Regions from separate parts of the Eubacterium limosum genome, predicted to be linked through region 1. Evidence: riboswitches for the same ligand, from Rfam matches in the RefSeq annotation. Region 1 holds a riboswitch; each other region holds the start of a gene.
The links. Region 1 has a riboswitch for molybdenum cofactor ahead of B2M23_RS13650 (ABC transporter substrate-binding protein). Riboswitches for the same ligand answer to the same signal wherever they lie in the genome.
Positions count from the first base shown of each region.

Region 2: another riboswitch for molybdenum cofactor. It lies ahead of B2M23_RS20380 (ABC transporter substrate-binding protein); the one in region 1 lies ahead of B2M23_RS13650 (ABC transporter substrate-binding protein).
Region 3: another riboswitch for molybdenum cofactor. It lies ahead of B2M23_RS06890 (ABC transporter substrate-binding protein); the one in region 1 lies ahead of B2M23_RS13650 (ABC transporter substrate-binding protein).

Region 1 is NZ_CP019962.1:2,913,684-2,923,528, reverse strand. Features, by position in the region: gene purB (adenylosuccinate lyase) at 1-755, opposite strand, end outside; gene B2M23_RS13680 (pyridoxal phosphate-dependent aminotransferase) at 794-1,993, opposite strand; gene B2M23_RS13675 (TIGR00282 family metallophosphoesterase) at 1,997-2,782, opposite strand; gene rny (ribonuclease Y) at 3,028-4,572, opposite strand; gene B2M23_RS13665 (PP2C family protein-serine/threonine phosphatase) at 4,681-5,907, opposite strand; gene B2M23_RS13660 ([Fe-Fe] hydrogenase large subunit C-terminal domain-containing protein) at 5,907-7,607, opposite strand; gene B2M23_RS13655 ((2Fe-2S) ferredoxin domain-containing protein) at 7,594-7,845, opposite strand; molybdenum cofactor riboswitch at 7,986-8,103, shown strand; gene B2M23_RS13650 (ABC transporter substrate-binding protein) at 8,198-9,067, shown strand; gene B2M23_RS13645 (ABC transporter permease) at 9,146-9,845, shown strand, end outside; gene B2M23_RS13640 (ABC transporter ATP-binding protein) at 9,837-9,845, shown strand, end outside.
Region 2 is NZ_CP019962.1:4,335,570-4,345,414, reverse strand. Features, by position in the region: gene B2M23_RS20410 (sigma-54 interaction domain-containing protein) at 1-1,278, shown strand, start outside; gene B2M23_RS20405 (trimethylamine methyltransferase family protein) at 1,317-2,768, opposite strand; gene B2M23_RS20400 (MFS transporter) at 2,806-4,062, opposite strand; gene B2M23_RS20395 (XdhC family protein) at 4,343-5,134, opposite strand; gene B2M23_RS20390 (ABC transporter ATP-binding protein) at 5,149-5,925, opposite strand; gene B2M23_RS20385 (FecCD family ABC transporter permease) at 5,925-6,932, opposite strand; gene B2M23_RS20380 (ABC transporter substrate-binding protein) at 6,997-8,037, opposite strand; molybdenum cofactor riboswitch at 8,028-8,162, opposite strand; gene B2M23_RS20375 (DHH family phosphoesterase) at 8,260-9,171, opposite strand; gene gpmA (2,3-diphosphoglycerate-dependent phosphoglycerate mutase) at 9,411-9,845, shown strand, end outside.
Region 3 is NZ_CP019962.1:1,479,925-1,489,769, forward strand. Features, by position in the region: gene B2M23_RS06875 (formate/nitrite transporter family protein) at 1-417, shown strand, start outside; gene B2M23_RS06880 (flavoprotein) at 567-1,103, shown strand; gene B2M23_RS06885 (class I SAM-dependent methyltransferase) at 1,246-2,085, shown strand; molybdenum cofactor riboswitch at 2,086-2,203, shown strand; gene B2M23_RS06890 (ABC transporter substrate-binding protein) at 2,282-3,379, shown strand; gene B2M23_RS06895 (FecCD family ABC transporter permease) at 3,477-4,523, shown strand; gene B2M23_RS06900 (ABC transporter ATP-binding protein) at 4,525-5,304, shown strand; gene B2M23_RS06905 (CD3324 family protein) at 5,757-6,035, shown strand; gene rsgA (ribosome small subunit-dependent GTPase A) at 6,174-7,493, shown strand; gene B2M23_RS06915 (arsenic metallochaperone ArsD family protein) at 7,564-7,950, shown strand; gene B2M23_RS06920 (transketolase) at 8,222-9,067, shown strand; gene B2M23_RS06925 (transketolase family protein) at 9,067-9,845, shown strand, end outside.

The DNA of each region.
Region 1 (9,845 bases):
TGGGCAATACCGCTGAGCACTGCCAGAACCTGGCTGTCAAATTTGCGGGGATAAGTCTGCCCAGTGACAGCATAGGTTGCCTTAAAGCCCATTTTTTCAGCTACCAGCCTGTCGATCTGTTTTACCTTTTCCTGATCATTTTCAAATAAGTCCATAAAGCTGGCCTGGGTGCCGGTGGTGCCTTTGGCGCCGCGCAGGCGCACGATGCTGATGAGATGGTCCAGATCCTCCAGGTCGATCATCAGGTCCTGTATCCAGAGACTGGCGCGCTTGCCCACAGTGGTCAGCTGTGCCGGCTGAAAATGAGTAAAGCCCAATGTCGGCAGGTCTTTGTATTCCAGCGCGAACCGGGTCAGGGCGTTGATAAGGTTCAGCAGGCACTTGCGGATGTGCACCAGACCCTCCGTATAGGTGATAATGTCTGTATTATCCCCCACATACGCGCTGGTAGCGCCTAAATGGATAATCCCCTTAGCCTTGGGGCATTGCTCCCCATAGGTGTGCACATGGGCCATCACGTCATGGCGCAGGATTTTTTCTTCTCTGGCAGCTGTTTCATAGTCAATATCATAAATCTTGGATTTTAACTCCTCAATCTGTTCATCGGTGATGGGCAGTCCCAGCTCCTGTTCAGCTTCTGCCAGAGCAACCCAAAGCTTACGCCAGGTTGAAAACTTGTTATCGGCAGAAAAAATCCGGCAGACTTCCTTGGACGCATAGCGTTCAATCAGTGGACTCTCGTAAAATTCTTTCATCTTCTTACTCTCTTTCTCCTATTTATATATTAATGCGGTCATGCAGGGCATGCCGATGCTAAAAACGCTTCGATCCGGTCAAATCCTTCTTCAATCTCTTCCATCGAAGTGGCAAAGGATAAACGGATATGCTCTGTAACACCAAAGGCCTCACCCGGTATGGTAACCACCTTCTGCTCGTTCAGCAGCCTTTGTGAAAATTCATATCCAGACGCAATTCCGTATCTATTATCCTCGATAACCCGGCGGATGTCCACAAAAATATAAAAAGTACTCTGGGGATAGATATAGCTGAGCTGTGGGATTTTGTCCAGCCGGGCCATCATGGCTTTGCGGCGCTCGTCAAAAATACGGATGATCGCATCCACTACCTCGCCCTTTTCCTCAAGCGCAGTGATCCCCGCGTACTGGGTAATGGTCGAGGGATGGGAAATTGTATGCCCCTGAATCCGCTTCATGCCCGCGATAATGTCCGCGGGCGCTGCGGCGTAGCCCAGCCGCCAGCCAGTCATGGCATAGGTTTTTGAGAAGCCGTTGACCAGAATGGTGTTATTTTTGATCGCTTTTCCCAAAGAAGCAATGCTGACGGTTTTATGGCCGTCATAGACAAATTCCTCATAGATTTCATCGGCTATTACCAGAATATCTGCTTCCACTGCCACATCCGCAAGAGCCTGGAGCTCCTCACGGCTGTATAATACCCCTGTGGGGTTTACAGGCGTGTTTAGCATCATAGCCCTGGTTTTATCTGTAATGGCTGCTTTCATCTGCTCTGCGGTCATTTTAAAGGCATTTTCAGGGTCTGTATCCACCACTACGGGTACGCCGCCTGCCAGCTTGACCATTTCTGTATAGCTGACCCAGTAGGGTTTGGGAATAATAACCTCATCCCCGGGGTTCAAAATCGTCTGTAAAGCCACAGAAAGGCTGCTCTTGGCGCCGCTGTTGACAATGATCTCATCCATGCCATAGCTCAGGCCGTTATCTTCCTTCAGCTTTTTGGCAATAACACTGCGCAGCGCCGCTACCCCAGTCACTGCGTCATATTTGGTGTGTCCGGCGTCGATGGCGGCCTTAGCGCCGTCACAGATGTACTCCGGCGTGGTGAAATCGGGCTCGCCGGTTCCAAAGCTCACGACCGATTCACCTGCTTCACGAAAAGCCTTTGCCTTTTCCGACAGGCTCAATGTCAGGGAATCAATACAGTTTTCTACTTTTTCTGCTACTCTTGCTCTCATTGTCTACTCCTCATAAATCCGGTATACCCGTTCGATTTTAACCGGCTGGTTTGTCTTGTCGTCAATCTCAACCACGATCCCGTTAATCTGCCAGGGGCGCGCTTTTTCGATGACAAAACGCTCTGGCCGTTTGGTCACCATATTACCTATAATAATGTCTTTTTCCACCCCAATGACCCCATTTAAAGGGCCTGTCATGCCCAAATCGGTAATATAGGCGGTTCCGTCGGGCAAAATCCGCTCATCCGCAGTCTGCACATGGGTATGGGTTCCCACCACAATGGAGGCTTTTCCGTCCAGATAATACCCAAAGGCAATTTTTTCCGAGGTGGCCTCGGCGTGGAAATCCACGATCAAAAGATCAAATTTGCCTTCGATTTCCGGCCATACGCGGCTGAACAGGTTAAAGGGGGAATCCAGCTCCGGCATAAAGATCTGTCCGGACAGGTTCATCACACAGATGGTTTTGCCATTGTGCTCAAAAAAATCATAGCCCTTGCCCGGGCAGGGGTCCGGATAGTTGAGCGGTCTTATAATCCTTGGAAATTTCTCTATATAATTGACCATTTCTTTTTGCTGCCAGACATGATTGCCCATGGTCATGACATCAATAGGCAGATTAAACAGCTCTTTGGCATTTTTTTCGGTGATGCCGTTTCCGCCGGAAGCGTTCTCGCCGTTGACAATGGTAAAATCAATCTGATATTCCTCGATCAGGCCGCCCAGCTGTTCCTTGAGCACCGTTCTCCCCGGCCGGCTGACCACATCGCCAATCATTAATATTTTCATCGTTACTCCAGTCTTCTTTTCATGAATAAATAAAAGGGAAGGGGCTTTGCCCCTCCCCTTTTTAGTTTTTAATCGCTTCGCTGCCAAATTTCTTTGAAATTTGGACTCTACATCGGAGCACAGATTCCTCAAAAATCTTTCCATCCTTTCAGGATGATTTTTTCGTCATCTGCGTTAGCTTCGTTGCCGCTCACCCGCTTACACTCCTGTTCGCTGCCAAATTTCTTTGAAATTTGGACTCAGCGTCATTTAGCATACTCTACGGCTCTGGTTTCTCGGATGACGTTGACCTTGATATTCCCTGGATATTCCATTTCAGATTCAATCTTCTTGGCAATATCACGAGACAGCATCATCATATCATCGTCGTTGACAGAATCTGGCTTGACCATTATGCGCACTTCACGCCCAGCCTGGATTGCAAAAGATTTTTCGACACCATCAAAGGAGGTGGCGATTTTTTCCAGCTCTTCCAGCCGCTGCACGTAGGAGACAAGTGTTTCTCTCCTGGCGCCGGGTCTTGCGGCCGAGATGGCGTCAGCAGCCTGTACAAGCACAGCCTCAATGGTTGTGGCTTCCACATCGCCGTGATGGGCCTCTACCGCGTGGATCACATTTTTGTTTTCCTTGTATTTCTTTAACAGGTTTACGCCGATTTCGACATGGTTTCCTTCAACCTCATGGTCGATGGCTTTACCGATATCGTGCAGCAAACCTGCGCGTTTTGCAATTTTAACGTTGGCGTCCAGCTCAGCGGCCATCAGACCTGCCAGGTGGGCAACCTCAATGGAATGCTTGAGCACGTTCTGGCCGTAGCTGGTACGGTATTTCAGACGTCCTAACAGCTTGACAACTTCGGGATGTAATCCGTGGATACCTGTGTCAAAACAGGCTTGTTCTCCAACTTCCTTGATCTGAGCATCCATTTCTTTTTGAGATTTTTTTACAATCTCTTCAATTCTTGCTGGATGGATTCGTCCGTCAATAATCAGTTTTTCCAGTGACAAACGGGCTACTTCACGCCGGATCGGATCAAAACCGGAAAGAATAACGGCTTCCGGCGTATCATCAATGATCAGGTCTATGCCCGTCAAGGTTTCCAGTGTACGAATGTTACGGCCTTCACGGCCAATAATACGGCCTTTCATTTCATCATTTGGCAGGTTGACCACGGTAATGGTATTTTCTGCCACATGGTCTGCCGCACAGCGTTGAATGGACTGCGCGATCAGCTCTTTGGCCTTTTTGTCTGCTGTCGCTTTGGATTCTGCCTCGATCTGGCGGATCATTACCGCCGCTTCGGCGCGGGTTTCCTTGGCAACATCATCCAGTAAAATCTGTTTTGCTTCCTCAAAGGTCATGCCTGAAATACGTTCCAGTTCCTTGACCTGTTCTTCATAGAGGCTGTCCAGTTTTTCCTGTTTCTTATCAAGCTCTTTGTTTTTTCTTTCGAGCTTGTCCTCATTGCGCTCGAGATTCGCCGCTTTCTTATCCAGGTTTTCTTCCTTCTGGATCAAACGGTTTTCCGTTTTCTGGAGCTCGGCGCGTCTCTCGCGGTTATCTTTTTCAATGGCTTCCTTTAAAGCTAAGGATTCCTCCTTGGCGTTAAACAGCATTTCCTTCTTTTGGGCTTCGCCCTCTTTGACTGCATCGTTTACGATTTTCTTGGCTGTTTCTTCAGCACTATTTATCTTGCCCTCAGCAACGTTTTTTCGGATAAAATACCCAACGCCAAAGGCAATGACTATACCAACGATTAAGCATATAGTTAATATGTCTATAACATTCACCTCCCTAAAGTAAATATTTTGTTATTATTGTTTTTTTAGACACTCATTATAAAGTCTATTTTATACTTTTTTGAATTTAGTGTCAAGAATCAATGCTATGTTAGAAGTTTATATTTTACCGCTTAAGTACAACTTAAACAAGCCGGCCCGCAGGCCGGCTGTGTACACGTACACAATATTGATAGATTTGTTGAGCTCCTTAAGCAAATCGATGAGCCGCTGGGTGATCTTCCACTTTGAGCTGAGCGCATCGGGAAAATCCGGGTTCTGGTGGGCCGGGTTGATGGAGTTGCCCAGAATCAGATCGAGATGGGTGCAGTGGTTTACCAGCAGATCTGCCAGAATGGACGCGCCGTTATTTCCCTCAAAGACTTCATGACCCCGGCGCTTGTGGATATAATCCTCAATGATATTGACTGTTTCCTGGATGGTCAGCACCCCTTCGGTCACAAGGTCAATGGATTTCATACGGCCAACCGGCGGTACCCGTTCCGACATGGTGTCAAGATCAATATCGATCTTCTCGTCGTACTCCCGCGACACAATGTTGCTGGCGGTGCCGCCGCACACTACCTTTGTGCCTTTGGCTTCGTCCAAAATCTCCCTGATCATCTGGTCTTTGGTGCGGTCCAGAGGAGGACCTGAGAACAACGTCACATACTGGTGCTCCTCGGCCTTCATCACCACAACCGTTGTGTCGTCACCGGGCTCGCCGCCGTACAGGTCGTTGCAGGTCTCTATCATCCGCATGGAGATATCCTTTGAGGTGACCATTTTCTCATCATAGGTGCGTGCCAGAAGATAGTCGGCCGCGTCCTCCCACTGCCATCCGAAATTGAGCAGGGTTCCCACCCCGGCGTGGATCACGCCGTCACTGAAAAAGCCGAGAACATCATTCTCCTCAATTTTCATGGTGGTTTCGTAGATCTGTTTGCCCTGGAACTCGATGGGGTGGCGCTCAAGCTCTAATATTTCCCCGTCCCGGATGTAGACAATGGGCGGATTGTCAAACTCAACAATATAAAGCCGCCGGGTCTTCCAGTAAACCTGGACGATGGTAAAGGTCGAGTAAGCCAGTTTCCGAACCTGGCAGACCGGGAGGGTGGCCTCCAACGTCTCTACCACATCCTTGAGCGACATTTTATCCTCCAGCATAGTCGCCGCAATGGTGGAGGTCATGGTCGCCAGGATATTGGCCTTCACACCGCTTCCAAGCCCGTCGGCCAGAACAACGATCACGCTCTCATCGTTGATGCGGATTTCCACATTATCACCGCACAGCTCCTGATGGTGCTTATTGATGCTGTCATGGGCAATATCGACAAAAAAAGCCATTATTGTTCTTCCTCTCTTGTTCCTACAACCTTTTGCAGCCGGGTCAGTGTAACTTTGGTTTCGGCAGTGGTTTCACCCAGCAGCTCTGCGATTTCATGGGCGACACGCATCTGCTTGTCGATGACCTTCTGGGCCATGTCCAGGGTTTCTTCCTGCATTTTCTGGTATGCCCGTTCCTTTTTGATCTCTCTGGAGATGTCCACAAATATTCCCATGTACATCTTCTGTCCTGGGATATAGGTCAGAATTTCCATAAAATGGATATTGCCGCGGGTGTAGAGTCCCCGGCCGCTGTAGTAATTTCCCTCGACATTGTCCAGCTTTTTGAACGGGTTGTAGTCAAAGACTTCAACGAAATTTTTGTGCAGCACATCGGTTTTGGCGGTCTTGAACAGCTTTTCGGCCGCCCCGTTAAAATCAACAATCCTGAAATCCTTGTCCAGCACCGCGATGGCGTTTGGTGTCGACGCGATAATCAGATTAGAGATGGCCTCGTTGCGGTTGCGCATAAAGGGCAGGCACATGTCTAACTCCGCCATGCCGCAGTAAACTGCCGCGGCTTTTTCACGGCAGCTGTCATAACCGCAGGTACCACAGTTCAGCTCATCCTTCGGGGTGAACTTTCCTGTCTGCCGCAGAATTTCTTCAATGGCTTCCTCCGGCACACCCGCAAAGGGGTCCTTCTTCTCAACAGCGAAGCCACGGCTGAAATCCGGCGCCTGCTCAGCTGCTTCCGGGTCTTTGCGGGCATTATTATTAATGTAATCTGTCACACGCTCGATCCGCTCATACTTGACCAGAGGGCTGTGGGTATTGCCCGGGCCGTTGACACAGCCCTCGACGCAGGCGTTCATTTCGATCCAGTACTGGCCCTCCAGCTTACCGATATCATCCAGAAAGTCACGGCAGTTTTTGAGGCCATCAATTTTTATGACCCGCCGGACGCCCTGCACGCCTGGTATACTGGTTTTTTCCACACCTCCGGCCAGCGGATAGAACCGCGCCACATTACAGCCAGCCGCGTCAAAGCCGCCTGTAGGCATATCGGATACATTAATGCCTTCTTCCTTAAACCACACATCCAGCTCATCAAAGGTCAGCACTCCGTCGATGATCGGCCTGGCAGCGTCGACGGCTTCCATCTTTTTTGAGATGCAGGGCCCTGCGAACACAACTTTCGCGTTGGGATACTTTTCCTTCAGCATCATACCGTGAGCGGTCATGGGAGATACCACCTCGCTCAGGTATTCCACCACATCGGGATAGTATTTTTCAATCATCATGTTAACTGTCGGACAGGAGGTTGTGATCACATGGCGTTTTGTCCCCCAGTAATCCTTGGCATAGTATTTTGAGACCTGCTCTGCCCCAATGGCGGTCTCCTCAATCACTGTAAATCCCAAAGCCCGGAGTCCGCTCAGCACCTGCAGGGGGTCTTCTGCATTAAACCCGGCGGGAAAGGACGGCGCCAAACTCAGAACCACCGGCCCTTCCTCCAGCCACTGCCTGATGCTGTCCACATCGCTGGCCACATATTTGGCATTCTGCGGACAAATCCGAAAACAGTTACCGCAGCCAATACACAGGTCCTCAACGATCTGAGCCTGATTGTCCATTAGCTTAATGGCCTTTACCGGGCAGTATCGGATACATTTATAGCAATTCCGGCAGCTTGCCTTTGTAAAATTAATGACACCCATTATTTCCCTCCATTATCTGGTCAAACAGCTGGTCCACGCCCTCTGGCTTAACCGTATAAATATGATCGTCAACCTTGACAGCCACCCCGTCGCTGCAGGCGTCCAGACAGAAGGTACCCATCAGCTCCACTTCATTTTCGAGGCCCCGTTCGGCCACCAGCTCCTTGAAGCGCTGTACCACCTGATAGGAACCCTTGACATGGCAGGCACTGCCAATGCAAATATGTATTTCTTTCATTTTTTACTCCTCAATATTGTTCTAATCCCTGTGTTTTTCTGACAGATTAATCCTAGCACGCCTGACAGCCCTTGTCAATTAGTACTGCCGCTTGAATTCTTCGCCATTTTCTGTTAAAATAGTCATATCGAAATCGTTTTAAAGATTTATCTATCCGAATTTTTTATCCTAAAGTCAATCCATGGATTCAAAATCGTCAGAGTGCAGCGGGAAACGGCTGTGCTTTCCAGTGTGAGAAGGATAGTTGGTAAACTAAACGTGCGGTCTGCGTTTATTTCCTCCTCGCAAATTACAATGGTATAGAAGATTATTCTTTTATATATTTAATTTTCATTATCAAGGAGGAAGAGAAATGAAAAAAAAATTGACACTGGTTCTGGCCGCGCTGCTGACTCTGGCCATGGTCATCGGCCTGGCAGGATGCAGCAGCAACAATACTGCTAAAACCGAAAAGCTGGAGCCAGGCTCCAACGGTGAAATCATTATGGCCACCACGACCAGCACACAGGACAGCGGTTTGCTTGATGTGCTCCTGCCCAAGTTTGAAGAGGAAACCGGCATTGCCGTAAAGGTTGTGGCCGTTGGAACTGGTAAAGCCATTGAAATGGGCAAAAACGGAGAAGCCGATGTGCTTCTGGTTCATGCAAAATCTCAGGAAGAGGATTTTGTCAAGGAAGGCTATGGCATCGAACGTTTTGACGTTATGTACAATGACTTCATTGTTCTGGGCAGTAAGGATGACCCGGCAAAACTGAAAGAAGTCGCTCCAAACGACGCGGTAAAAGCCTTCCAGACCATTGCTGAAACCCAGTCTGAATTTGTATCCAGAGGCGACAAATCCGGTACCCATACCAAAGAGCTGGGCCTGTGGGAAAAAGCAGGCGTTACCCCGGCAGGACAGCCCTGGTACATCGAATCCGGCTCTGGCATGGGCGATACCCTGAAAATGGCCAATGAAAAATTAGCCTATACCCTGTCTGACCGCGCTACCTGGTTAAATATGAAGGATAATCTGGATCTTGAGGTTGTTGTGGAAAAAGACGATAACCTGTATAACCAGTACGGAGTCATTGTCGTCAATCCTGACAAGGTCAGTGCTGAGCTGAATACCGACGGCGCCAAAAAATTCCAGGAATGGATTTTAAGCGACGAAGCGCAAAAGGCCATCGCCGATTATAAAATCAATGGCGAACCAACCTTTGTGCCAAACGCCAGCAAATAAGCATTAACTGAATTTAGAATTTGTCAGCGTCCGTTTTTCGGGCGCTGATTTTGAATTGACAGACTGACGAGGTTTCCTATGGATTATATTATCAATGGCTTCATCGAGGCCTTCCATCTGCTGATCTCCGGCGACCCGGAAATCTACCAGATTGTCGGGCTTTCCTTATACGTATCCTTCTCCTCCACCATTTATTCCACCGTTCTCGGCGTGCCCCTGGGCATCCTGCTCGGCATTAAGGAATTCAGGGGAAAGCGGATCGTATCCCGGCTGCTCTACACTTTTATGTCTTTTCCGCCGGTCATCATCGGCCTGTTCACCTCACTGGTACTCGCCCGCTCCGGCCCCTTAGGGCATTTAAAGCTCATGTACACGCCCACCGCCATGATCATCGCCCAGGTGATCCTCGTTACGCCTATTATTATGGGCATTGTGTTTAACGACACCACCGTCAACGGCCAGGTTGTGGTAACCATGGGAAAAACCCTTGGGGCTGGCGGCCGGGATATTCTCTTCCTGCTGATCCGGGAGCTTAAGGCCAGCATCATGATCGCTTTGGTCACCGGCTTTGGGCGGGCTGTATCCGAGGTCGGCGCTGTGATGATCGTGGGCGGCAATATCAAAAACTATACACGGGTCATGACCACCTTTATTGCCATGAACAATAACATGGGCGAATACGCGGTTTCCATCGCCATGGGCATTATTCTGCTGGTCATCTCCTTTGTGACCAATTCAATCCTGTACAAATATATGGTAGGAGATCCTTATGCAAATC
Region 2 (9,845 bases), 1.4 Mb from region 1:
GATGCTGATGACCAGTATGTCTACACCAATCCGGCGTGTATGCGCCACTATGGCTTGACGCCGGAACAGATGAAGAACATGAACCTCCAAAGTGAGCTGAGGCCTGAGCGGTGGAAAATATCCCTGTCGGGTCGGGTAAAAAAGTCGAAGAAGGTCATTATCGCGGAGAACAAGTATTACGCTATGGAGCAAAACGTGGTCACCATCTCTGTCCCGATTCTCGATGAAGAGGGAAATGTGGAGATGATCGTTTCAACGACTCAGGACCCTATTAACAGCTATGATTTCAGCATTAAAAATGAGGTTAAAACCATCGTGTCGGAGGAAGAGGACTCTGGGGAGATCATTGGCTCAAGCAAAGCGATTAAGCGCTGTCTTTCCATTTTACAGAAGGTGTCCAAAACGGATATCAACGTTCTTATTTTGGGCGAATCCGGGACAGGCAAAAGTTTTTTATCGAAATATGTTCATACCAACAGTCTGCGCAGAGACAAGCCCTTTATCTCGATTAACTGCTCGGCAATTCCGGAAACCCTGCTGGAATCTGAGCTGTTCGGTTATGTGCCACATGCCTTTACCGGCGCCAGCAATAAGGGGAAGGAAGGTCTGATCAAGATTGCCAACGGCGGAACCCTTTTTCTGGATGAGATTGGAGAGCTCTCCCTGCCCATGCAGGTCAAGATACTGGATGTTATTGAAAATAAACGCTTTATTCCTGTGGGGAGCACCACCCCAGAGCACGTGGATATCCGAATCATCACTGCTACCAATAAGGATTTGTATCAGCTGGTTCAGGACAATAAATTCAGAGAAGATCTCTACTGGCGTTTGAACAGCATTAAGACCACCCTGCCGCCTCTGCGGGAGCGGCCAGAGGACATCATCTCTCTGGCAAACTATTTTCTGAATGTGTTTAATGAAAAGTATAAAACCGACAAGTATTTTTCTAAAAAAGTGCCACCGCTTCTGTGCGGGTACCACTGGCCAGGCAATATCCGCCAGCTGCGAAACCTGATGGAAAGGCTTGTGATCCTGTCCGATGGCAAGGTCATCGAGGATTATGATTTTCAGCGTTTCACCTCAGAGGAAGAGTCCGGCTCGAAGAGGGCTGTAACCTCCGACTACGAATCAGTGATGGAGGAGGCAGAGCGCAGACTGGTGGAAAACAGCTATCTTTTTTATAAGAGCAGCCGAAAAATGGCAGAGGCCTTAAACATCAGCCAGTCCAAGGCTTACCGTCTCATACGCAAGTATGTATATAATGAGAAGGAAGAATAGGAAAAGGAGATGCACTCGGGGGTGCATCTCCTTTTTACTTAAAGCTCGTATTTATAAGGATCAGGGAGGTATTCGTTCAGTATTTCCTTTTGTTTCTTTGTCGTTTCAGGAAGCTCGTATTCGTCTACGCGGCGCTGTACATCTTTTTTCGCGCGATCCAGGGCTGTACCGAATTTTTCGCGATCCGCCAGCTTATCGCCCTGCTTATTAAAGTATTTTGGCAGGTAGTGCTCTTCACGGTAATCCTTTGGCGTTCTGCCTTTGAGGTAGTTTCCGCGTGGGCCGACTTTAAGCATCAGGTCGACGCCGTCCTTTTTGTCCGAAATGGCAATGCCTTCGTAGAGGCGCTTCAGCATGGAGACAGCCTCTTCATCCAGCACCAGCTTTTCAAAGCTGCCGAGGTTAAAAGAGCCGAGGGTGCCGACAGAGTGAGAAACAAAGTCTGCATTGCCCAGATAGGTTGGCAGAAGGGTCATCATGGTTTCTGCGCCTGCCTGGTAGTCAACGGTAAGAGAGTCGGAAAGACCGCCCCCAGAGCCTACCGGCACACCGTAGTAGCGGGCCATGGCGATACCAGCAAAGCCAAGGAGGGTATTTTCAGGGCTGCCGATTGCCAGCTTGACCTCACGCATATCTGTCGGGGAGCTTAAAGTACGGTAAATGGTCGGTGTTCCAGGCTTTATAAGCTGTGTGAAAACCATGGCGGCCAGCAGCGTTGCGTTATCCTGCACAACGGTCCCCATAATGCTTGGCGGGGAGGTCAGATTGGTCATGGAGCAGACCGTGAACTGGACAATCTGATCCTCATCCAGCATCGCCAGCATGTTTTCCAGAACCTCACTGCCGACAGAAAGGGGAGAAATACAGCAGTGGTCGGTCAGAATAATATTTTTGTCCCACACATCATAGAATTTTTTTATGAGCTGAATAGAATCGCGGGTACCCTGGCGGATGCTCTTACCGCGGGTATGGTTGCTGTTGACAATGGTGCCGTAAACAGGCTTGGTATTGTATTTTAACAGCAGCGCCTGCTGCGGGTTAAAAAGATTTTCAGAACTGCGGTCAAGGTCCGAGGTATCCGAGGATACGATACGGGTAACATCAATGACATCGCTGGATTCGATGAGCTTGTAAAATTTAATGACATCTTCAAGGGTAGAGTCACGAATCGAGTCATCCTCATGCACCAGCTGCGGTGGTCCGCCAGCAGTGGTGATGACCGGGGCCCCATCGACAGAAATGGTGGAGAAACCAGCACGTCCATGGAGTTCAAAGCTCTTGGGCACGGTTTGCAGCGCGTTGTTAATCATATTCTCATCGAGATAGACAATGGAGTTTTCGACACGGGCGCCGTGTTTTTTAAAGACATCCAGCACTTCTTCGTGTTTGAATTCTACACCGACTTCCTTTAAGACACGTAGAGTGCTCTCATGGATTTTTTCGACATCATCCAAACTCAGAAACAGATCATAAGCGTTTTTGCGTAACATTTTTCTACCTCACTTTTATTGTAATTTTAATTAAAAACTAAAGGGCCTGCTGCATGTTCTTTTTTTGAATCATCCGTCTTAAGATAATGCTGATCAAAAGGCCGACGACGACAATACCGAGAACGAGCATAAAGATATAAGTATAGCCTGCTTCGCCGTATTTATCCAGCATATTGCCGCCAATCAGATAGAAAAAAGCATCGGGTGAAAAGGCAACGGCTGAGACAATACCGACGATGGTGCCGTAGTATTTGTTTGGAATTTTGGCCTCTGTGATAGGCGTATACCAGCAGGGAACAGACAGATTATAGATCGCTGCAACCATGAGCAGAAGAATAACCGCAATGATGGCAAAGGAAGGATCGCCGGGCAGCAGCAGTGTAATACCAATAACGATGATACCGAGGATGAAATCCACGGTCATGACCTTGGTGGCAGATTTCATTTTATCAATGAAAATACCTGAGATGGGGTTCATGATAATGCGCACACCATAAGATCTGAAAATGGCAATAAAGTTCATCATAACAACCGGAATGGCAAAGGCGTCGGTCAGGTAGGGTGTGAAATAGGAAGCGCTGCATTTAAAAGTGTAGGAGCAGCAGCCCATTAAGGCGATTAACCAGACCTCTGGCATTTTTACGACGTCACCAAGATATTTTAACTGGAACTTTTCATCCTGGTCCTCCTCGGTCAGGTAAGTATCCCGTTTTTCGTTGTAGAAGAACAGAAGAACAATACCAGGCAGGATGTTAAAGAAGGCATACAGGTAAAGCATATAGCGGAAGGCTTCGACATCGCCTGATCCCGAGAGGCCTGCATAAATACCTGAGGCAATGAAGCCGAGGGTCATTCCAAGAAGCCCGTTAAAGGCAAACATGAAACCATACATTTTCCCCTGCTCATGTTCTTCACCAATGGTGTGGGTGAATTTTACAAAAGCGCCGTAGAAGGTACAGACAACCGTGACAGCAAAGCCCATCTGGATAGCCAGCATGATTGGATAGCTGGGAAGGGTGGCCATCAGCAGAATCAGGGCGCCGGTTCCAAAGCTTGAGATGAGCAGCAATGGTTTGAGCGGAAAACGGTCAGATAAAATACCAGCGATGATGTACATAAAAACGGCAATAATACCAAAAACCGTGATCAGCATCCCAAGCTGACCGTCGGTATAGCCGAGGGCCCCCTGCATGGCTTTGTAGTAGTAGGTTGAAAACCAGGGCATGACGTTTTGGGAGGAGTAAAGCATTCCCATAAAGAACATGAGAATATAACGTTTTTTCTTAAGGTCCATTGTTTCTTTTCCTTTCTAAAAAAATGATTCAGATCTCTGATGCCAATATGTAATGCAAGATGTGTGCCATAAAACAAGATAAAATATAAAATTACGAAAATACAGGGTAATAAAGGGGTTTTAAAAAAGAATTAGAAAATAAAAAAGAATAAATTACAAAAAATACTCAAAAGTGAGTCTGAAATGAATCGAACTTTCACAAAAACAACTCAAAGGCCAATGGACAAAAAATAAAAAACCGGAGACCAGACTCCGGTAAAAATTTTTCAACGATATAGATTTAGAGATCCTTTAAATGTACGCCACTTCGTTTATATTTGACTGCCAGCATTTCAGCGATAATAGAGATGGCGATCTCCTCAGGCGTTTCACCACCAATATCCATGCCGATGGGCGCATAGACGGCTTCCAGCTGTTCATTGGTAAAGCTCTCAGAACGAAGCTTTTCATAAACCGCTGCGATTTTTTTACGGCTGCCAATCATCCCAAGATAGGCGGCTTTTTTAGTAAGAGCTGCCGCAAGCGCTTCTTTGTCAAAACGGTGACCATAGGTGGTAATGACAATAAAAGCCCCGGCGGGAATCGTCAGAGCCATCATCCCTTTATAGAAGTCCTCAACGGGTACGTAGGTATCTGACAGCAAGATGGCATCTCCGATCTGGTCCTCCCCGCGGGTATCAACCAGTGTGATATCAAAGCCAGCCAGTCGGGCTGCTTTCATAAGGGCAGTCCCAACGTGGCCAGCGCCGCAGAGAATCAGACGCGGTCTTGGGTTTTCAACCTCAATAAACACCGAGAAGTCACCTCCGCAGACCATGCCGCTTTCGTTGTTCAGGGTATAATCCTTAATGGCGTTTTCTCCATAGCGGATACATGCCTGGGCATCCTGTATGGCCAGCAGCTCTGAACTGCCACCACCAATGGTGCCGATGCTGTTGCCATCCGCAGTTACCAACATTTTACCGCTTTTTCTGGGGACGGCGCCATCAGCCCGGATAATCGTGACAACCGCGTAAGGTCGCCCGGCTTCCTCCAGCTTAAGCTGTTCTTCCAGTAATTTTTTTGGATTCATGGTAAACCTCCATTTTATAGTTTTGGTGCAAAGCAGACCCGGCGGCCAACGGAAGTGATTTCCTCAAGCCGGAGGTCTATACCGTAAAGATGGTTGAGAAATGGCTCGGTTAATACCTCTTTGCAGTCGCCAAAGGTAAAGGTACCATCACGTTCCAGAACAGCCAGCTGATCGCCCAGGAGCAGCGCATGGTCTGGATTGTGTGTGGTCAGAGCAATGCCGTAGCCCTGAGAAGCCATTGAGCGGATCGTTTTAAGAACCTGAATCTGATTGCCGTAGTCCAGATGGGAGGTGGGCTCATCCATCAGGATGAAGGATGGCTTTTGAGCAAGGGCCCGTGCAATGCTGACCTGCTGCCGTTCACCGCCGCTGATCTCGTTGTAGGGCTTATCTTTGAGTGCTGTAATACCCATTTTTTCAAGCGCGGCCATAGCAGCGTCAAAATGAATCTGCTTTGGCCGTTCAAAGGTACCGATGTGAGGCGCGCAGCCTGTCACCACATAATCCAGAACAGAATAGGAAAAGGTGGGGACAATGATCTGTGGCACATAACCGATTATTTTGGCAATCTTCCGGTGGGTGAGCGAGTCCATGTCTCTTCCATCAATGAGGATGCTGCCCTCTGCGGGCTTAAACAGACCGGCAATACAGTTGAGCAGCGTCGTTTTCCCTGCTCCGTTTGGCCCGAGGATGGAAATTACACGGCCAGAGCTAAGGGTAAAGCCAATGTTTTTTAGCAGAGGAGCGGATTCATCGTAAGAAAAAGACAGGTTTTCAATCTGTATCTTCATCAGCTCACCTTTGCTTTCTGCCGGTATAAAAGCCAGGCAAAGAAGGGGGCTCCGATGAGTCCTGTCAAAACCGAAAGCGGAATTTCCAGAGAGGTGGCGGTCCGCGCAATGGTATCAATGAGAAGAAGAAAAATGCCGCCCATCAGCATGGTTACCGGTAAAGATTTAATATGGTCAGAACCGGCCAGCATTCTTGCAAGATGGGGCATGATCAGCCCAATCCAGGCGATGGTTCCGCTGATACAGACAGCGCTAGCTGTCAGCAGGCTGGCGATCAGGATGATGACCCATCGGATTTTCTTGACATTAACCCCAAGGCTCTGGGCTTCAATGTCGCCAAAGGAAAGGATATTAATCCGAAAGGAGAGGCTCAGCAGGATAAGTGCACCAACAGCAAAGACAGGCAGCACAGAGAGAATTTCATGAACTTTTATGGAAGACAGACTGCCCATCTGCCAGAAAACAATGGCGGTGAGGTCCGTATCATTTTCAGAGGTGAATTTCATAAGTCCGAGGATTGAATCCATAAAGCCGCTGGTGATGATACCGGCAAGCACCAGGACAAGGTTGCTCTGGTTGCGCAGAAGCTTTGGAAAGGTCATGGTCATGAGCATGGCGATGATGCCAAAGGCAAAGGCAGACAGCTGGCGCGCAAGCATGCCGCCGCCCAGAAGAATCGCCAGTGCCGCGCCGACACAGGCACCCTTGGAAACGCCGAGCAAATCCGGTGATACCAGCGGGTTTTTGAAAATGCCCTGATAAACCGCACCGCAGAGTGAAAGCACTGCGCCGATGCTGACCGCGGCAATGACACGGGGCAGCCGAATGACAAAAAAGACGTTTTCCATAGCCAGATTCCCCGGCACGCCTGTCATTTTAGTCTGGATGGCATGGAGCATATCCTTGGGATTAACTGTATAGCGCCCCACACAGCAGGCAATAACAATGAGCGTGAGCAATATAACCGTCAGTATAATAATGAGATGTCGATGTTTTGTGTTCTTCATAGCAGATAAAATGAAAGGGCCGGCAGGCAATCGTAAAGCCCGCCAGCCCGGAAGACCTCAATGCTTATTGAAGCCCAAGCTGTTCCTTGGTAAAGGTTTTGCCATAGACCATCTGATAGAAGGCATCGACATCCTTCATAAAATCATCTGAGTTGTAAAGATCTCCGTGGAGATTATTGGCTGCCCAGCAGACACCCAGTACAGAGGAGGCAGTGGGGTAGTCCCACGGCTCCAGGGAGGATGGAAAAACATAAACGGCTTTGTTCTGAACCGCTTTGATACTGGTCCAGGCTGGGTCATTCAAGATATCGTCCACCTTATATTTGGCGTAGGAGGGTACCCAGATGATGTCGGGATTCCAGCCTACAATCTGTTCAATGCTCACATCGGCAAATTCACCTTTTTTGTCCAGACCGCTGACCGCATTGGTGCCGCCAGCCTTTTCGATAATATAAGTTTGAATCATGGCGTCAGGCGCAACAGTGAGAGAGCTGGTGCCGCCTAAAAACAAAATGGATGGCTTTTCTGAAGCAGCACCTACCTTTTTGCTGATGTTGTTGATTTTATCATCGATAAAGGAAGTGATCTCTTCAGCCCGTTTGTCTTCACCCAGAGCCTTTCCCACAATTTTTAAAGAGTTCGTGACTGTGTCAAAACTTTCATCATTGGGGAGGGCAACCACTGCAGGAACATTAACTTCGGCAAACTGGTCAGCCTGACTGGCAAAACGCTCAGGCAGAATAGCGAGGTCTGCGCCTAATTCCATAACGGTTTCCATATTGATGTCTTTGCCCTTACCAATTTGGGGAAGGTCATTGTATCCGTCGATTACTTCCTCATACAGGCCACGGGCCATGTCCTTGTTGCCAAAGCCGGCAATGTACTTTCCGCCGCCGCCAATGACAACTGCGGTATTTAGGGATGGATTATGTGTTCCCACCACCTTGGTCGCCGGTGCGGTAAGAGTAACCTCGCGTCCAATGGCGTCTGTGACCTTGATTTCGCCGAAGGTTTTGTCGGATGAGGCGTCCTGCTTAGGGCTGCAGGCAGTCACACTTAAAATCAAAGTAAGGGCCAGAATCATACATAGCAGTTTTTTTTTCATTTTTTACTCCTTTTCAAATACGGAAGGTAAAGCCGTTTCCAGCATTACCCTATCGTGGCAAAACCATGGACAGGTGATTTTGGAAGCCTGTATTTAGGTTAAGGCCATCAGAGTTTGTTCAATAAATCCATTATAGCATGGTTTGATAACGTTTTAAAGAAGAAAAAATAAAAGCCCCCGGTCCTGTGACAGAAGCGGGGGTTATAGAAAGGTAAATTTCGATTAAGGGTTCACAAGCTCATTCAGCAGTTTAGGCAGCTTGTCTTTGATTTCCTCGTCTTTAAACTGACAGGTACCGACCGCTTTGTGACCGCCACCGCCGTATTTCAGCATTAAACTGCCAACATCGATATCGGAGGTCCGGTTTAAAACAGAATAGCCAACAGCGACTGAACAGCCCAGTCCGCCTTTGCCACTGACAATCCAGGCTGAGATGTTCTGTTCAGGGTACATGCTGTAAATAAGAAATCGGTTCCCTGTATAAATAGGGTCTACGCCACGCAGGTCAGAAATGATAACATCACCATCGGTACGGGTATATTTGCTTACCATTTCCTTGAACCTGGCTGTCTGCTCAAAATAAATTTCGATACGCTCCTGGACATCCGAGAGGTTTAGAATCTCATCAGTGGACATGGTGCGGCAGGCATCAATGAGCTTTTCCATCAGCTGGTAGTTGGAGATGGTAAAATTACGCCAGCGTCCAAGCCCGGTTCTCGGGTCCATTAAAAAACCAATCAGTATCCAACCTTCAGGGTTTTGAATTTCATCAATGGTCAAATTGCCGGAGTCTACCTTGTCGACTGCAGCCAGCATTTCATTGAAGTGTGAAAAACGTTCCTCACCGCCATAGTATTCATAAATAATTCTCGCACAGGATGGTGTAATACGGCTTTCACCTTTGTATTTGCCTTCAAGCTGGTTGCGCTCAAACTCACTGGAATGATGGTCAAACCAGAGGCCGCAACCCTCCACAAAGGGGACGTTTGCCAGACAGTCATCTTCGTTGATCTCAACCAGGCCATCCTGTAAGTCTTTAGGATGGGCAAATTTCCAATGATCAATGATTCCGGCTTCCTTGAGCAGTGCGCCACAGACAAGGCCGTCGAAATCAGAACGGGTAATTAATCTCATAATATTAGCTCTCCCTCTCAGATATTATAATTATCAAAATTGATGTTTTATTGCTTGTATGTCAATTATAGTTGATAATACCAGGGACTTCAACTTGATTCTAAAATAAAATTTAGATAAAGATAGGAATAAATCTCTGCTGTGAAAATAATGAGTATAAAAAGGAATCATTTTTGAAAAATATGCAATTTTCAGAGACTTTTGGGTATAATTATTTAAAAGAACAGGAGATGATAAAGATGAAGCTTGTACTTTTAAGACATGGTGAAAGTGAATGGAACCGCCTGAACCTGTTTACAGGATGGACGGATGTAATTTTATCGAATAAAGGTATCAAAGAAGCTGCAGACGCTGGTAACATGTTAAAGGGGAAGGGCTATGATTTTGATATCTGCTACACCTCTTTTTTAAAAAGAGCAGTGGATACCTTAAATGTGGTTCTGGATACCATGGACCGTGCCTGGCTGCCGGTTGTAAAGAACTGGAAGCTTAACGAACGCCATTATGGTGCCTTGCAGGGCCTGAATAAGGCGGAGACAGCAGAGAAATACGGAGAGGAACAGGTCAAAATCTGGCGCCGCTCCTTCGATGTCCGTCCCCCGGCCCTTGAACCGGATGACCCCAGAAATCCGCAGCTGCAGGAACAGTATCGAAATGTGGAAAAAAGCGAGCTG
Region 3 (9,845 bases), 1.4 Mb from region 1:
GGATCAATCCTGTTGGCTTTTGTTTTGGCTAAAAGCGGCCTTTATGCAGATGCAGTGCTGGACAAAGCGATGGCCGTTGCACAGGCAAAGGTTGGGATGCCTTTTTCAGCAGCGCTTATCCGCGGTATTCTATGTAATATGCTGGTTGTTTTAGCATGCTGGATGCAGGCCGGGGCAAAGGATATGATCGGTAAAATTTTTGCGATTTGGTTTCCGATTATGCTTTTTGTTTTTGCAGGATTTGAACATAGTGTTGCCAATATGACCTATATTCCTCTTGGGATTTTCCTGGGTGCGGATGTCAGCTGGGGACAGATGTTTGTGAATAATCTGCTGCCTGTCACAATCGGCAATATTATCGGCGGTGCCATAATCGTGCCTTGTGTTTACTATTATGCATATATTTACAAAAAATAAAGAGTGAACGAGTGAATGGAAATAATGATAAAGTACCCTTTTATATATGAAAGGGTCTTTTTTATATAAATTTAAGAGCGGCTTATGAGTTCAGATCTATTTGTGCTATAATGAATAAGAAAATTTAAATGTTTACAGGAGAAATGAAAATGCTGATTGGAAAAAACATAACCATTGGGATTACGGCGTGTACGCCGGTTGACCAGATTACTGGACTTATCCGGATGCTGCGAAATGAAAAAGCAGAGGTAAAGGTGATATTAACCCCGAATGCCCTTAATTTTATTACACCGCTTCCACTGCGGCGCGCGTCGGGGAATCCTGTTGAAATCGACCAGTTTGAGGAACCAAAGGTATGGGATCCTGAGCACAAAACCTCCGACCAGTCTGATTTGCTGCTGATCGCTCCAGCCTCCGCCAATACTATCGGCAAAGCAGCCAATGGCATAGCGGACAATTTACTGACGACGACTATTCTTTCCACCACAGCGCCCATTGTGTTTGCAAATAATATCAATCCGATGATGTATAGCAAGCCCAGCGTGCAGCGGAATATCCAGACTTTGAAGGAAGATGGCTGTATTTTTGTTGAAAACGGGGAGGGCAGAGCGCCTAACCGTATGCCTTCTAATGATCAGATTTTCCAGACGATCATCAAGGTATTGGAGAAAATGACAGAAGTTTAGAAAATGGAAAACGTAGGGTAAAAAATTGTTTTTAGTGGAAACTGTATGGACAATTTTTAAAAAAAGCGATAAAATGTAAAAGTAAATGTTTTCAGAATCAACTAAAGAAATGATCCGGTAAAACAGGAAATGCGGTGAAATTATGAATGGATTAGTAAATTGGGCAGCAATTTCAGAATTAAGCCATCCAGCAGCTAAGGCAGGCCCCATGGATAGTGATCCTGCTAAAATGTGGGGGTCGGTTGCGCAAATGTATAATAAAATGGCGCAGCTGGAAAGAGAGTATACACAGAATCAGCTGGACGCTTTGATTATTACAAAGGAAGATACAGTATTGGACGTGGGTTGTGGACCTGGCAGGCTCTCAGTACCGATCGCCGGTATGGCGAAAAGTGTCACGAGCCTGGATGTGGCGCAGCAAATGCTGGAAAAGTGCCAGGAAAACGCTGACGCTGCCGGTGTGTCAAATCTGACCACCAGGCTTTTGAATTGGGATGATGTAAAGCCCGGTGAGAATATCGAAAAGCATGATATTGTCATCGCGTCACGGACAACAGCCCTCGCTGACCTTATCAAGCTGAATGCATTGGCAAATAAATATGTCTTTATTCTTTGCTGGGCCAAAAACCCCAGCTTGAAGCATGTGCACGATGCTTTGTTTTACGGTGTGGATGATGCGCTGAAGCCGATACCTCCAATGAACCGTTTGCTTGGATATAATGTGAATTTTAATCTGCTCTACGATATGGGCGTAAACCCAAACGTTAAAATTGTGACAGATGGCTTTCACTGCGATTACGAAAGCCGGGAAGCAGCGTACAATGATTTGAGAACCCTGCATCCAGTACCGGAAGACCGGGAAGAAGTTTTCAGGAAAAACGTGGATGAGTGGCTTACGGATTTACCGGGAGGCGGCGTCTCTTTCAGGCGTGAGACTGAAACCTATGTCATGTGGTGGAAACCGGGAAAACTGGAGCTGTAAAATTAAATATGCATTCGAGTCCACAGGCCTAAAGGAAATCCCATGGCTGCGGACCGATGAGTGTAGGGGGAAACGCCTGCGCTTTCCGTATTTGAGAAGAATGCAATTGAGCTGTTTGATACCAAACGGGCATATTCTTAAACGGAGTATGCCCTTTTTTATATATAAAATATAGGGAAAGAAGGAGATGTGAGAAATGAAAAAATTTAAAAAAGCCCTATCTGTGCTGTTAGTGCTGGTGCTTCTCAGCTTTACTGCAGCTGGCTGTTCACAAAACAACGGTGACACAGCGAAGTCAGACAATGCGGCGGGTGACCGCACCATTACTGATATGTCGGGTGTTGATGTAACGGTTCCGGCAGAAGTGAAATCGGTCATTAACCTTTGGCCATCCAGCAACCAGATTATGATTACGCTGGGAGCGCAGGATAAGCAGACTGCCTACATGGCTACCCTGCAGAAGCCAAGCTTTATCTGGATGCAGATCGTTAATCCAGCCATTATGGAAAAACAGACAGTCGGCGGAAATGGCGACGTGACTGCTGAAGAGCTGTTAAACCTGAAACCGGATCTGGTTATTACCTCTAGCGATGAGGACGCCGAAGCTTACCGCGCTGCCGGCCTTAACGCTGCTTGTATGATGTTCAATAATTATGACGGTTTAAAAGAATCTGTCTTAAAAACCGGTGAAGCACTGGGAACCAGCGAAAAGGAACGGGCGGACAAGTACGTTGAGTATCTGGAAAAGAACATTAAGCTGGTTCAGGACCGCTTAAAAGATGTAAAAGATGAAGACAAACCTGTTGTACACTATGTCGATGGACAGAGCGGCACCAGTCCCTACAAAACAACTGGAAATGGTACAATGCAGGAAGAATGGCTGACCATGGCTGGCGGCAAATTATCTACAGATGGGATTCTTCAGGGAATGAGCAAGGAAATTACACCGGAGCAGTTCCTGAGCATTAATCCGGATGTGATCATTGTTGGCGGAACTGGACAGGCAGATGCCTATGATGCCCTGATGAGCGACGCGTCACTGGCAAACCTGAAAGCGGTTCAGGACGGTAAGGTTTACCGCAACCCGCAGGGGACCTTCCAGTGGGACCGTTTTGGTTCAGAGTCTGCGTTGCAGGTACTTTGGGTGGCTAAAACCTTATACCCTGATAAATTCGAAGATATTGACATGAAAAAGGAAACCATTTCCTTCTACAAAGATTATTTAGGCTATGATCTTTCAGATGAATACGCGGATGCGATCTTAGCTGGCAAAAATGCTCCGGATGGGCGCTAAGCCGGATTAAGGGGCATAAAGAAATAATGTGAAAGAATAAACAGTCAAAGCCGCCGAGTGCTCGGCGGCTTTTTTGAAAATAAAAGGACAAAATTGTATGGCGAGAGATATAAAAGAAAACAAGGTGAAAAATCCAGAAGACAGGCCATTGGGTTTAGTTTTGGCACTGGCAGCGATTATTGTTATTGCGCTTATTTTAACAGCGCTGTGTGTGGGGCGTTATCATGTACCGGTAGTACAGGCTGTCAAAATATTGCTGTCCCAGATATTCCCCATCACACCAACCTGGGATAAGACAATGTATGATGTTATTATCAACCTGCGGCTCCCGCGTGTGCTGGCTGCTGTTTTGGTCGGCGGTTCCCTGGCATTGGCCGGGGCCACCTATCAGGGGATGTTTAAAAACCCTCTGGTATCGCCAGATCTTCTGGGGGTTTCCGCTGGAGCCTGTGTGGGTGCGGCTGTTGCAATCCTGATGAGTCTGGGGAGTGGAATGACACAGGTGCTGGCCTTTGCGGGCGGTCTTTTAACAGTGTTTGTCACCACCTCCATTCCTAAGCTGATGCACCGTAATTCAACCCTGATGCTGGTACTGGCTGGTGTGATTGTAGGCGGATTTATGAATTCGATCATTGGTCTGACAAAATACATCGCAGATACGGATACTCAGCTGCCTGATATGACCTACTGGCAGCTGGGGAGCATCGCGAAGGTTACCTATCCCACGCTTATGGCCATTGCGCCGATTATGATCATCAGCGGCGCAGTGCTTATTATCATGCGGTGGCGAATTAATATTTTATCTCTCGGGGATAATGAGGCGCGGTCTCTGGGCGTTAATCTGCGCTTTGAGAGAGGGATTGCCATCATCTGCTCTACTGTGCTGACAGCCTCGGCAGTGTGTATGAGCGGAACCATCGGGTGGATCGGACTCGTTATGCCACACCTTGGAAGAATGGTGGTGGGCAGCAACAACGTACGGCTGCTGCCGGTTACCACACTGCTCAGCGCCGGATTTCTGATCATCATTGATACCCTGGCCCGGACGCTTACCGGCGGGGAGCTTCCACTTGGTATTTTAACCGGCTTTATCGGAGCGCCCTTCTTTACCTGGGTATTGATCAAACAAAGGATGAGTGCGTGATATGGCATTACTGGAAGTGAAAAAAGCAGGCTTCTCCTATCCCACAAGGGAAAATGTTTTTACCGATATTTCATTCACACTGGAAAAGGGAGAGATTTTTACCATCCTTGGCCCAAACGGAGCGGGCAAGTCAACGCTCCTTAATTCCCTGGCAAATTTGACGCCTCTGACAACCGGTGAGATATTGGTGGACGGTGTGCGTCTGGATAAAATGAGCTCCAGGGAAACAGCCTTTAAAATTGCTTATGTCCCCCAGACTACGGAAATAACCTACGGCTACTCTGTCAGGGACTATATTGCTATGGGAAGGGCCGCGCATGTGGGAATGCTGGTGACGCCAAAGAAAAAAGATTACGAAATTGTAGATGAAACCATTGCGCTGCTCGGCATTGAACACCTCGCGCACCGTCTCTGTACTCAGATCAGCGGTGGTGAAAAGCAGCAGGCATGTATCGCCAGAGCCATCGTCCAGCAGCCGGAAATTATTCTTTTTGATGAACCGACCTCCGCGCTGGACTACGGCAATCAATTGAATATTATGCGGCTCATTAAAAAACTGTGCGGCCGTGATTACGCAGTTATCATGACAACCCATAATCCGGACCAGCCGATTTTGCTGGAAGGGAAGGCAGGCATCCTGGACCGAGACGGGCACATGATAACAGGCACAGTAGGCGATATATTGAGTGAAGAAACTCTGAGTGCCGTATACCGCACAGCCCTGCACCTGGTCTATGTGGAGGAGGCAGAGCGGATGGCATGTATTGCGGCCAAGATTTAAGGCGTTTTGACAAGAAACGGCCCAGATGTTATAATTTAGAAAAATGATTGAAAGAGGTGTGTTGATGTCGGTTTTGTCTGTTTACAGGGTTCTCAACTAAATACAGTTGAAAGGGTACAGCGATGATGGGGGTGGACTCCTTTGTTTTGCTGACCTTTTTAGAAACATACCAGACAGACTGCTTCAACTTATCGAATCTCATGGCGGTGCAACGGCTTTTGCGGTTGTACGGCTTTATATTTGATCTATACTGCCCGCAGGAGCATTCTGCACCTTTATAGGTGTGGTGTGTTGGCCGCGGGCTTTTTGTATTCAAATTTACGACGAAAGGGAAAGCTTTATGAAGTACGCATCGGATCGTTGTGCATAGCAGGGGCTATCGCATGACATCAGAATAATGATATGTGTATAGCCCTTGCTTAATCCTAAAAAAATAAATTAGGAGGAGCATAATGAGCTATATCAAGGCAGGCGACGTGCTGCCAAAAGAACTTCTTGACAAAATTCAGGATTATATTGACGGAGAATACATATATGTGCCCCGCAAAGAGACAAACAGAAAAGGCTGGGGGCAGAATACCAATCGAAAACAGGAAACGCTTTTGAGAAACCGGGAAATTTACAGGCAGTATACAGAGGGTATGTCTGCCGCCCGCCTTTCGGAGATTTATTTCCTGTCTCCCAAAAGTATACATAAAATTATTGCAAAATGTAAGCTGGAAAACCAGTGATGAGAGCGCCGCAGCTAAAAGCCCTGCGGCGCTTTTTTATTTCAGAAAAATAAAGGCGGTTGTTGTGCCAGTTTAAGAGCATGTATAATGTTTGTGCAGGAAAGGGGCAATTCCTGAAAAACAGATTGGAGAAAACAAATGAGAAAGAAAAAAGTAAAAGAAAATATTCAGATACAAGATGCAGAAAAAAATAAGATAAAGGCGATGGTTGTAAAAATAATGAATAAGCAGGCTCAGGTTCTGGCTGGAGATAAGCTGCTGACCTGCCTGTTGCCACAGACGATGGTTTCAGAGAAAAATGCGCTGGTGGTTGGAGATCGTGTGGCAATAAGCCCTGTGGATAACGATACATATAAATTATCTGAAGTGCTGCCAAGAGAAACAGAGGTTTTCAGGGGAAGCCGGCGTTCGCCAGGAGAAAGAATACTAATAGCGGCCAATGTACACTATCTTTTAGCCGTTGTGACAGCCGAGTATTTCAGGCATCAGGCAGGTTATCTGGAATCTGCTGTTATTGCGGCCAGACGGGCAGGAGTTAAAATCATTATTTTGATCAGCAAATGGGATATGGTGGGTGAAAGGGAAAGGGAACTGCTCGAGGAGAAAATAAACCTTTATCGGCAAACCGCAGACCTGGTCTTTGCCGGGTCAGAGCAGGCTGAGATGGAAGCCATGATAGAGGAAGTGTCAAACAAAACAGGGGTGGTCGTGGGCGACCGGTCCTGCGGTAAATCGACCCTGATCCATAAAATTCTGAGCAGGCTCTCGGAGGAAGTGGAAACCCCGGTGAAATTTCCAGGCACTCACAGCAGCCAGATGGAGTGCGGCCCCCAAAATACCTGCCTTATTGATACCCCGGGCTTTCGTGATTTTGCGCTGCAGGCCGTTGCAGAGAATGAAAAAAATACCACCTTTCCAGAAATTGCCCGGCTGGCTCATCAGTGCGCGTTCAGCAGTTGTACGCATACGCATGAGGAAGGCTGTGCGGTGCTGCAGGCGCTTCGGGAGGAGTGTATTGAAAGAGAACGGTACGACGCCTATCAAAGTATGGGCGGAAAACCTTCTAAGCCGCAGCAGAAGCCAGACTACAGGCGTACAGCCTGCACAGAAAGCTTTGTGTGTAAGGTGTGTGGTGCTCCCGTCGCACCGGAAGGAGCTGGCAGTGAGCACAGGAACCATTGCCCCAAATGCCTGTCAAGCCTCCATGTCGATAAAAAGCCCGGGGACCGCGCTTCCTTATGTCATGGTGTTATGGAGCCGGTGAGCGTCTGGGTTCGGAAAAATGGAGAGTGGGCGATCATTCACAGATGCCGTCTGTGTGGTGTGCTCAGTTCAAATCGCATTGCGGCAGATGACAATCCAGCACTGCTCATGTCCATTGCGGTCAAGCCGCTGGCGAGGACACCCTTTCCCCTCAATAAGCTGGAAGAAGTGTTTGGCGGAAAGTGTGAGCCTTAAGAACACTCAGAAAGCGTTTCGGCCTGTTGCTTTGGGGTATTTAGAAAGAAAAACGAAAGCAGGTGTCATAATGATGCATCATATAGAAATTTTCGATCCGGATATCCAGTGCTATGCTGGCGAGTGTGAGCCCATGGGTAATAAAGAATACATGCGGATCACCACCATGGTAGAGAATCTGAAAATAGCGGGAAAAGACATTATCCGTTACAACCCTATGCAGGAGCCTTCACTCTATAAGGAGATGCCTGAGATCCAGCAGCTTATGGATGAGAAGGGAATAGCAGCCCTGCCGGCAGTGATGCTGGACGGAAAAATCGTCAAGAGCGGCGAGTATCCATCCAATAAAGAGCTGCTGGACTGGTCGGGATTAAGCCAGGAGGAACTGGTTAAAACCATCATGCAAAAGAAAATGTCAAATTGTAAATGCGGTAATGATCTGGATTGCTGCTGCTAAATAAAAATTTCTGAGAGGACCGGCAAAGCTTGCCGGTCCTCTTTTCTTAATAAAAAGCTTAAAAAATTAATACCAATTTCCCTAAAAATTTACACCATGACGGGTTAAAAGAAAAAGCACCAGATTACGTCTCAGAAGAGCATGACCAGTTAAAATCGTTAAAATATAGACAATTTAAGAGGGGCAAAAAGGCTTGACAAACGGTTACACTGCAACTATACTAGTCTTAACTGGTCATGACCACTAATGATGACCGAGAGGGGAATTACTTGTGGATAAAATCGAATTAATTGAGAGAAAGGCGTTTAATATCCGAAATGATATTGTAAAAACCATTATAGAGAATGGTGATGGTCATGCCGGACCGTCCCTGTCCTGTACGGACATTCTGGCGACACTGTACTTTGGAGTGATGAAGGTCGATGTTAACAAACCCAAATGGGAAAAAAGAGACCGCCTTATCCTGAGCGCGGGTCATAAATGCCTGGCGCTGTATGGAACGCTGATTGAAAAGGGATTTGAGAGTGAACGGGTACTGCATAGCTATAATCATTTGGGGACAATCGTGCCGGGTCATCCGGATATGAAAAAGTTCCGGGGTGTGGATTTCAGCTCCGGCGCTCTGGGGCATGGGCTGCCAATTGGCTGCGGCATGGCTCTGGACGCAAAGCTTAAAGACCATGAAAACCGTGTGTTTGTACTTATGGGCGACGGCGAGCAGGGAGAAGGCTCTAACTGGGAAGCAGCAATGTTTGCAGCGCACCATAAGCTCGACAATCTGGTTGCCATTATCGACCGAAACGGCCTGCAGATCAACGGTACAACAAAAGAGGTGCTCAACAGTGCAGATCTTGCGGAAAAATATAAAAGCTTTGGATGGGCGGTAGAGATTGTGGACGGCCATGATGTGGCGGCAATGCTGAATATTTTTGAACAGACGCCTGCTCAGGCAGGAAAGCCAACAATGGTTATTGCCAATACCATCAAGAGCAAGGGAATGTCCTTTGCGGAAAACAATGTGAAGTATCACCACTGGAATCCTGGGAAGGATTCTGAGGAGGCCAGACAGGCATTGGAAGATTTACACAGCTATCAGGAAGCAAAGGGGTGGTCATAATGGCAGGAACAAAGTTAAACCCAAGAGATGTCTTTGGCGAAGTGCTTTTGGAAATTGGAAAAACAGATGAACGCGTTATGGCAGTATCCTGTGATTCTGGTGCGGGCTCAGGCATGAACCCTTTTAAAGACGCGCTGCCCTTACAATATTTAGAGGTTGGGATTAGCGAGCAGGACGCCATCGGTATTTGCGCCGGTCTGGCGGAATCCGGCAGAGTGCCTGTGGTATCAGCGATCGCACCCTTTATCAGTATGCGGTGCTTTGAACAGATCCGGAATGACGTGGGCTACGCGAACATGAACGTAAAGATCATTGGCTCAAGCAGCGGTCTGTCTCATTCTAATCTGGGCTCTACACACCAGGCGCTGGAGGATATGGCGATTTTAAAAACAGTGCCGAATATGGTGATTTTTAATCCTGGCGACGGCTATGAGGTAGAAATGTCGCTCAGAAAGGCTATAGCCTGCAAAGGGCCTGTTTATATCCGGATGCCGCGAAACGCCATGGAAATGCCTATGAATCTGGAAAAGCGCAGCTTTGAAATCGGCAAGGGAGAGCGTCTTCTGGACACTGGCGATGACGTGGTCATTCTGGTTACAGGGACACTGAGCGTTGACGCGCTGAAAGCAGGACAGCGGCTGGCAGAAAAGGGCTATAGAGTCAAAGTACTTAATTTTACAACCGTTAAGCCACTGGATAAAAAACTGATCCGCAACGCTTATAAAAACTGCCGGCTTATGTGCACAGTAGAGGAGCACATAACAACCGGTGGCTTTGG